Regions from separate parts of the Streptomyces sp. NPDC060000 genome, predicted to be linked through region 2. Evidence: riboswitches for the same ligand, from Rfam matches in the RefSeq annotation. Region 2 holds a riboswitch; each other region holds the start of a gene.
The links. A riboswitch is a leader RNA that binds a small molecule or an ion and turns the genes downstream of it on or off. The one in region 2 is predicted to bind cyclic di-AMP.

Region 1: another riboswitch for cyclic di-AMP. It lies ahead of ACFWBB_RS36420 (M23 family metallopeptidase); the one in region 2 lies ahead of ACFWBB_RS08920 (transglycosylase SLT domain-containing protein).
Region 3: another riboswitch for cyclic di-AMP. It lies ahead of ACFWBB_RS21335 (transglycosylase family protein); the one in region 2 lies ahead of ACFWBB_RS08920 (transglycosylase SLT domain-containing protein).

The regions. Positions count from the first base shown of each region.
Region 1 is NZ_JBHWUU010000095.1:22,384-24,635, forward strand. It holds gene ACFWBB_RS36415 (aldo/keto reductase) at 1-231, opposite strand, end outside; gene ACFWBB_RS36420 (M23 family metallopeptidase) at 386-1,408, opposite strand; cyclic di-AMP (ydaO/yuaA leader) riboswitch at 1,418-1,584, opposite strand; tRNA gene ACFWBB_RS36425 (tRNA-Met) at 1,917-1,990, opposite strand; gene ACFWBB_RS36430 (dihydrofolate reductase family protein) at 2,053-2,252, opposite strand, start outside.
Region 2 is NZ_JBHWUU010000011.1:86,312-88,563, reverse strand. It holds gene ACFWBB_RS08925 (polyprenyl synthetase family protein) at 1-444, opposite strand, end outside; cyclic di-AMP (ydaO/yuaA leader) riboswitch at 1,091-1,319, shown strand; gene ACFWBB_RS08920 (transglycosylase SLT domain-containing protein) at 1,323-1,796, shown strand; gene ACFWBB_RS08915 (HAD family hydrolase) at 1,842-2,252, opposite strand, start outside.
Region 3 is NZ_JBHWUU010000039.1:47,704-49,955, reverse strand. It holds gene ACFWBB_RS21340 (transglycosylase family protein) at 1-479, shown strand, start outside; cyclic di-AMP (ydaO/yuaA leader) riboswitch at 684-870, shown strand; gene ACFWBB_RS21335 (transglycosylase family protein) at 874-1,599, shown strand; gene eno (phosphopyruvate hydratase) at 2,028-2,252, shown strand, end outside.

The sequences.
Region 1 (2,252 bases), on a different contig from region 2:
CCGGGCCTTCACCCACCTGCCGATGATGGTCTCGGACTCGCCACCGCTGTTGCCCTCGATCCACGCCGTGTAGGAGTCGGCGGTGTCGACGAAGTTGCCGCCCGCGGCCGTGTAGGCGTCGAGTACGGCGAAGGAGGCCGTCTCGTCGGCGGTCCAGCCGAAGACGTTGCCGCCGAGGGAGAGCGGGAAGACCTCGAGGTCGGAGGAGCCGAGCTTGCGAAGAGAAGTCATGCTTCGTCTCAACGGGCGCCGACGGCCCGCCCATTCCGGGCGTGACGCGAAGAACATGTGAACGGCGCCTGTGGACGGCACAGACCGGCAGCCCCGACGCGGAGGGCGCCGGGGCTGCCGAGGTGGATCAGGGTGTCCGCGGGAGAGGGACCGCTCAGGGGTTGATGCCCTTGCCGCGCAGCCATGCCGCCGGGTCGATGCCGTCGGCGCTGCCGCCCGGGTGGACCTCGAGGTGGAGGTGGGCCCCGGTGACGTTCCCGGTCGCGCCCACCCGGCCGATCACGTCACCGGTGGCGACCTTCTGGCCGACACTGACGCTGATCGACGACTGGTGGCAGAACCACAGCTCGGTGCCGTCGTCCAGGGTCAGGATGGTGCGGTAGCCGTAGGAACCGGCCCAGCCGGCCTCGGTGATGGTGCCGCTGTGGACGGCCTTGATGAGCGTGCCCGTGGGCGCGGCGAAGTCGAGACCCGTGTGGTAGCCGGAGGACCAGAGGGAACCGGCCTGACCGAAGGTCGAGGTGATGGTGTACGAGGAGGTCGGCAGGGTGTACTGCTTGGCCAGCTCGGCCAGGCGCGCGGCCTCGACCTTCGCGGCGGCTTCCTCGGCGGCCTTCTTCTTGGCGGCGGCCGCCTTGGCCTCCGCCTCCTTCTCGGCCTTGGCGACGGCGTCGGCCTCGGCCTTGGCCGCCACGGCGGCTGCCTTGACCTCGACCTGGGACTGCTGCGACTCGGCCTGCGCCATGATCCGGCTGCGCAGGGCCTCGCCGGCGTCGGAGGCGCTCTCGTCGGCGTCCACGGGGGCTTCGGTTCCGAAGCCGGCGAAGGCCGACGGGGCTTCCTGGGCGGGCTGGTCGTCGGAGATGAGCGAGCCCACGTTGGGCAGGTCCGGCATCGAGATGGAGACCGGGGCCTTGCCGGTGTTGGCACTGGCCATGCCGCCCGCGCTGACGGCGGCTATGACGCCGACGCCGAGGACGGTGGAGCTGCGGGCGAATCCGCCGCCGCGCTGCTTGGCGACGCGGTGCTTGCCGCGTGCCGGGCGAATGGACTCCGCGGTGGGGTTCCATTCCTCCCAGGGGCCCTCGTCAGTGCGGTAACCGCCGTAGCCGAAGGTCTCGGTGGACCGCTGGCTCGGCGCGTACGGGGCTTCTGGGGCAGGCGGGTTGGACGCCACGCGGGCGCGCTCCTTTCCTTCCGTCGCCTACCGGGTTAGCTGACGGGTTCGGAGCGGGAAGGTCTCCTACGCGCGTATACCGGCCGTGGACTCTGCGAGTTCACGGCGGCTTCCGCGTGATTCACCCCAAGGTGGTGGTTCCCCGGTTCCCTTGCGGGATTCGGCACGTGCCGCACGGAGCCGACTCTGGTGCCGGCTGGGACGACCGCGCTGCGTTATCGAACGTTAATAGACCCGGGGGCGGTATTCCAAGCCGTTCTTCTTGATCAATAACATTCGTGGCCTGGACTTTCGGGCCACCAGTGGTGAAAAACGGGCGAGTTGACCGCGCCTCGCCCTACCCCGGAAACGCTTCATCAGTCACAGGCGTTTTGATGGTGACTCGTTCGTTATGCGCAGAGCGGTCATCCGATCACGAAGAGTGAGGGAGTGACTGGCGAGCACGCCCGGGGGCCGGTGAACGCGCCGAAGGCCGGAACCCTTTCGGATTCCGGCCTTCGGCCATCAGTAGCGGGGACAGGATTTGAACCTGCGACCTCTGGGTTATGAGCCCAGCGAGCTACCGAGCTGCTCCACCCCGCGGCGATGAACACAACTGTACGCCATCAGCGGGACAGAAAGCACATCGGTTGATCCGCGGTGCCTCAGCGGTCTCGGAGAAGGTGGCCGTTCGGGTCCTTCGCACGCTCCTCGTACTCCGGAAGTACGAGGACGTCGACACCCTGGGCGGCCAGCAGACCGCTTCCGTCCGCCTCCGTGACGAAGGTGTTCGGTTCCCGCCAGGCCGTGACCACCCTGCGCACGCCCGCGTCGAGGATGAGCCGGGTGCAGGGGGCCGGGCGGG
Region 2 (2,252 bases):
GAACGCCTCCGCCTGCACCCGCACCGCCTCCGGCCCGAGATCGGCCAGGATGTGGGAGGCACGCGCGAAGAGGAAGTCACCAGTGAGGACGGCGACGGAGTTCCCCCAGCGGCTGTTCGCGCTGGACACCCCGCGCCGCACGGCGGCCTCGTCCATCACGTCGTCGTGGTACAGCGTGGCCAGGTGGGTCAGCTCCACCACCACGGCCGACGGCACGATCCCCGGCGCGTACGGGTCCCCGAACTGCGACGCGAGCACCACGAGCAGCGGCCGGAACCGCTTCCCGCCCGCTCGTACGAGATGCTGGGCGGCCTCCGTGATGAACGGGACCGCACTCTTGGTGGCCTCGAGCAAGCCTTCCTCGACAGCCGCCAATCCGGCCTGGACATCGGCTTCCAGAGCCTGGTCCCGCACGCTCAGCCCGAACGGCCCGACGACGGTCACGAGGGGTCTCCTGTCTGCTGGTGTCTACTGGCGATTACGCGGTTTGTCGATAGGTCTCTGCCATCACTCAAGTCAGCGTATCCGGTCACGTTTCGATCACCGATAGCCCCCACGTCCCCCGGGCTCGAATGGGCTCGCCCAGGAGGCGCTCCGCAGGCCAGGCGGTATCGGATCACGCCCGATATGTTTTTGATCAGCTCAGATGAGCGGACATGAATAGAAATGCCGGGAAGCGACGATTCATGTCCGCGCCAGGGTGGCCGGCAGGCCGATGACCCCGCCCGTCCACCCCCGCCCACGTGACGACGATCACGCACCCCCTCCAGGACTTCTCCATCCGGCACCCCTTCACGGACCCACCTCCCGCGCCCGGATTTCGCACGCGACTCATCGACGGTGCTTTAACGATGAGTTGGGCCTAATGCCCGATTCGCCGCTCTTGTGAACGCTGGTGAGTTGGCTCACTCCCCTCGACCGCCCGGGCCGACCTCGCCCTTCACCGATTCTCCGCACGCCCCAAGCAAGTTGAAGCTTTGCACCCACAAAGGATCAAGCACCCCATAGGTCACAGACCAAGGTCAATAGGGGTCAACTGTGAATCCGGTACTTGTTTCGGACATGTGCTCTCGCATACGTTCCCGGCCTGTCGGGCGGAACGCCGAATCCTGCCGCCGCCCGAACCACCCATCGAGAACGCTCGGCAGGAGCGGGGGAACCAGGTAAGTCGCCGAACCGGATGTTCCGGACGTCTTGGATGTATCAGACGTTTCGGACCACCCGGTACGGCTTGGGGTCAAGTCGCACCCGTAAGACGCGACCGGGCAGCTCCCGCCCGAACCCGACAGCTCACCTCGCAGGCGCTGGAGAGGAAAATCATCATGCCCGCTGCCGCTCAGCCGCGCCGCAACCGTCTCGTCCGCACGCTCGCCGTCGCCGTCACCGGCGCCGCCGTGCTCGCCCTCCCGCTCATCGGCGCGACCGGCGCCTCCGCGGCGACGCCGACCGTCGCCACCGCCACCAGCCTCGGCTACTCCAACAACCTCGACGGCTGGATCCGCGCCTCCCTCCAGGTCATGGGGCAGCACGGCATCCCGGGCACGTACAACGGCATCTACCGCAACGTCATCCGCGAGTCCTCGGGCAACCCCTACGCCATCAACCTCTGGGACTCCAACGCGGCCGCGGGCATCCCCTCCAAGGGGCTGCTCCAGGTCATCGACCCGACCTTCCGCGCCTACCACGTCTCGGGCACGTCGTGGAACTCCTACGACCCGGTCGCGAACATCACCGCCGCCTGCAACTACGCGGCCGCGCGGTACGGCTCGATCGACAACGTGTTCGGCGCGTACTGACCCTCGCGTCGGTGCCGATCCGTTCCGCGGTACCGGCCTTCCCGGTCATGGAAACAATCGTTCGAGGACGACGGCCACGCCGTCGTCCTCGTTCGACGTCGTCACCTCGTCGGCCACCGCCTTGAGTTCCGGATGGGCGTTGGCCATGGCGACACCACGAGCCGCCCAGTCGAACATCGGGATGTCGTTGGGCATGTCCCCGAAGGCGATGGTGTCCTCGGGCCGCAGCCCCAGACGTTCGGCGGCCAGGGCCAGCCCCGTCGCCTTGGTGATCCCGCAGGGCTGAAGCTCGACCGTGCCCGGCCCGGACATGGTGACGGTGGCCAGCGAACCGACCACCGAACGGGCCGTCGCCGCCAACTCGTCGTCCGACAGGGTGGGATGGCGCAGCAGCACCTTGCTGATCGGCTCGCACCACAGGTCGTCGCGCCGACCGACACGCAGGGCTGGCAGCGT
Region 3 (2,252 bases), on a different contig from region 2:
CGTCCGCTTCTTCCTCTTCTTCCTCTTCCTCCCCTTCGTCCTCTTCTTCCGCCGCGGACGGTTCCGGTGCGTCCGGCGGTTCTGGTGGCAAGGGTGACGGGCAGACGGGTGGCGGCTCGGTCGCGGCATCCCCGCAAGCGGACGACTCGGACAATTCGGGTCAGGAAGCGGGTTCTTGGAGCCTCGTCGACACGGGGTCCCTCGGTTCCGGCCGCCATCGCGGCACCGCCGACGAGGCCACACCCAAGAGCGCGACCGACGCGGGCGTGGACGCCCTGGACGGCACCACCACCGCGTCCACCGGCCGGCACGCCGCGGCCACCTATCTCGTCCAGGAGGGCGACTCCCTCGAGTCCATCGCCGACTCCCTTGACCTCGACGGCGGATGGCGCGCCCTCTACGCCGAGAACAGGGGCCTCATCGGCGCCGACCCGAGCAACATCACCCCCGGTCAGACCCTCGACACAGGGGTGGAATAGGGCGCAAAGCCCAAGAAAAACAGCGGCAGTTCACGTCACGCTTCGCACTGAATGTCCGATTTGGTGAAGTGTGGGATGAGTCTCAGAAGCCCTGATCGTCTTTGAAATTCCGCCGATCGCGTGTCTACGGTCGAGGCCGCTCGGCAACCCGAGCCCCGGCCGTCGCAACGCCGAATCCTGCCAGCGACGACCCGGGAACAGTCGTCGCGTCAAGCGCCGTAGGCAGGAGCGGGGGACCCAAGGTAAGTGCCGCATCGGGGTGGTTGACCGGAACGGCTAGGGGTTAAGCCACACCCCCCACGGAGCAGTGCTCCGGTGGGTGAGGAGTGGCCGGGCAACTCACACGGCCCGAACCCGACAGCTCACCTCGTAGGCGTCGGTGAGGGGATCCACCATGCTGTTTTCCGGTAAGGGCAAGCACCGTCGTCCGTCCAAGGCCACCCGCGTCGCCACGCTCGCCGGCGTCACCGGTGTCGCCATCGCCGCCCCGCTGATGGCGGCCGGCAACGCCTCCGCCGCCACCTCCTCCGAGTGGGACGCGGTCGCCCAGTGCGAGTCCGGCGGCAACTGGTCCATCAACACCGGCAACGGCTTCTACGGCGGCCTCCAGTTCTCCGCCTCCACCTGGGCCGCGTACGGCGGCACGCAGTACGCCGGGCAGGCCAACCAGGCCTCCAAGTCCCAGCAGATAGCCATCGGCGAGAAGGTCCTCGCGGGTCAGGGCAAGGGTGCCTGGCCGGTCTGCGGCACCGGCCTGTCCGGCGCCGCCTACAACGGCGGCAGCGCCGGCTCCTCGAGCTCCGGTTCGGCCGGCTCGTCCAGCTCCTCCGATTCCTCCAGCTCGTCGAACAGCGGCAGCACCAGCACCCGCTCGACCGAGGAGCAGAGCGCCTCCCGCTCGACCGACCGCCCGGCCGCCTCCAAGACGGTCACCACCCCGACCGGCAAGAAGGTCAAGAAGGGTGACGGCGAGTACAAGGTCGGCAAGGGCGACACCCTCAGCTCCATCGCCGAGAAGCACAAGGTCAAGGGTGGCTGGGAGAAGCTCTTCCAGCTGAACAAGGACATCGTCACGGACGCGGACCTCATCTACCCGGGCCAGCAGCTGCACCTGAAGTGACACTGCGCCTGAAGTGACACTGCACCTGAAGTGACACTGCGCCTGAAGTGGCACTGCACTTGAAGTGGCACCGCGCCTGAAGTGACACCTGGTCCCCAGAGAAGCCACAGTGCCCTCACATCCGAGGTCGGCACACTGAAGACCTCGTGAGGGTCACCCCCCCGTCCCCACGGGCTCCCCGCTCCGGTGCGCGTTCCCCCGTACGCACCGGGGCGGGGTTTCTCTTTGCCCGTTCGCCACTTCCTGTTGGCTTTTCTCGGCCACCCTCTTTGTTCCGGGCGGAAACAATAGGTACCGTCTGTCTGTCCACGGGACGGTCGGTCGGCTGCCGACGGCCCCGGGGCGGTTAGGCTCTAGTCGCAAGGCTCAGCAAGGGCTCCTCAAGGCCCCTGGGCCCCGCACAACCAGCGTCACATCCCAAGAAGGAGATGCTCGTGCCGTCCATCGACGTCGTCGTAGCCCGGGAAATCCTGGACTCCCGAGGCAACCCCACGGTCGAGGTCGAGGTCGGCCTCGACGACGGCAGCACGGGTCGTGCCGCCGTTCCGTCCGGCGCCTCCACCGGTGCCTTCGAGGCCATCGAGCTCCGCGACGGTGACCCCAACCGCTACCACGGCAAGGGTGTCGAGAAGGCCGTCCTCGCCGTCATCGAG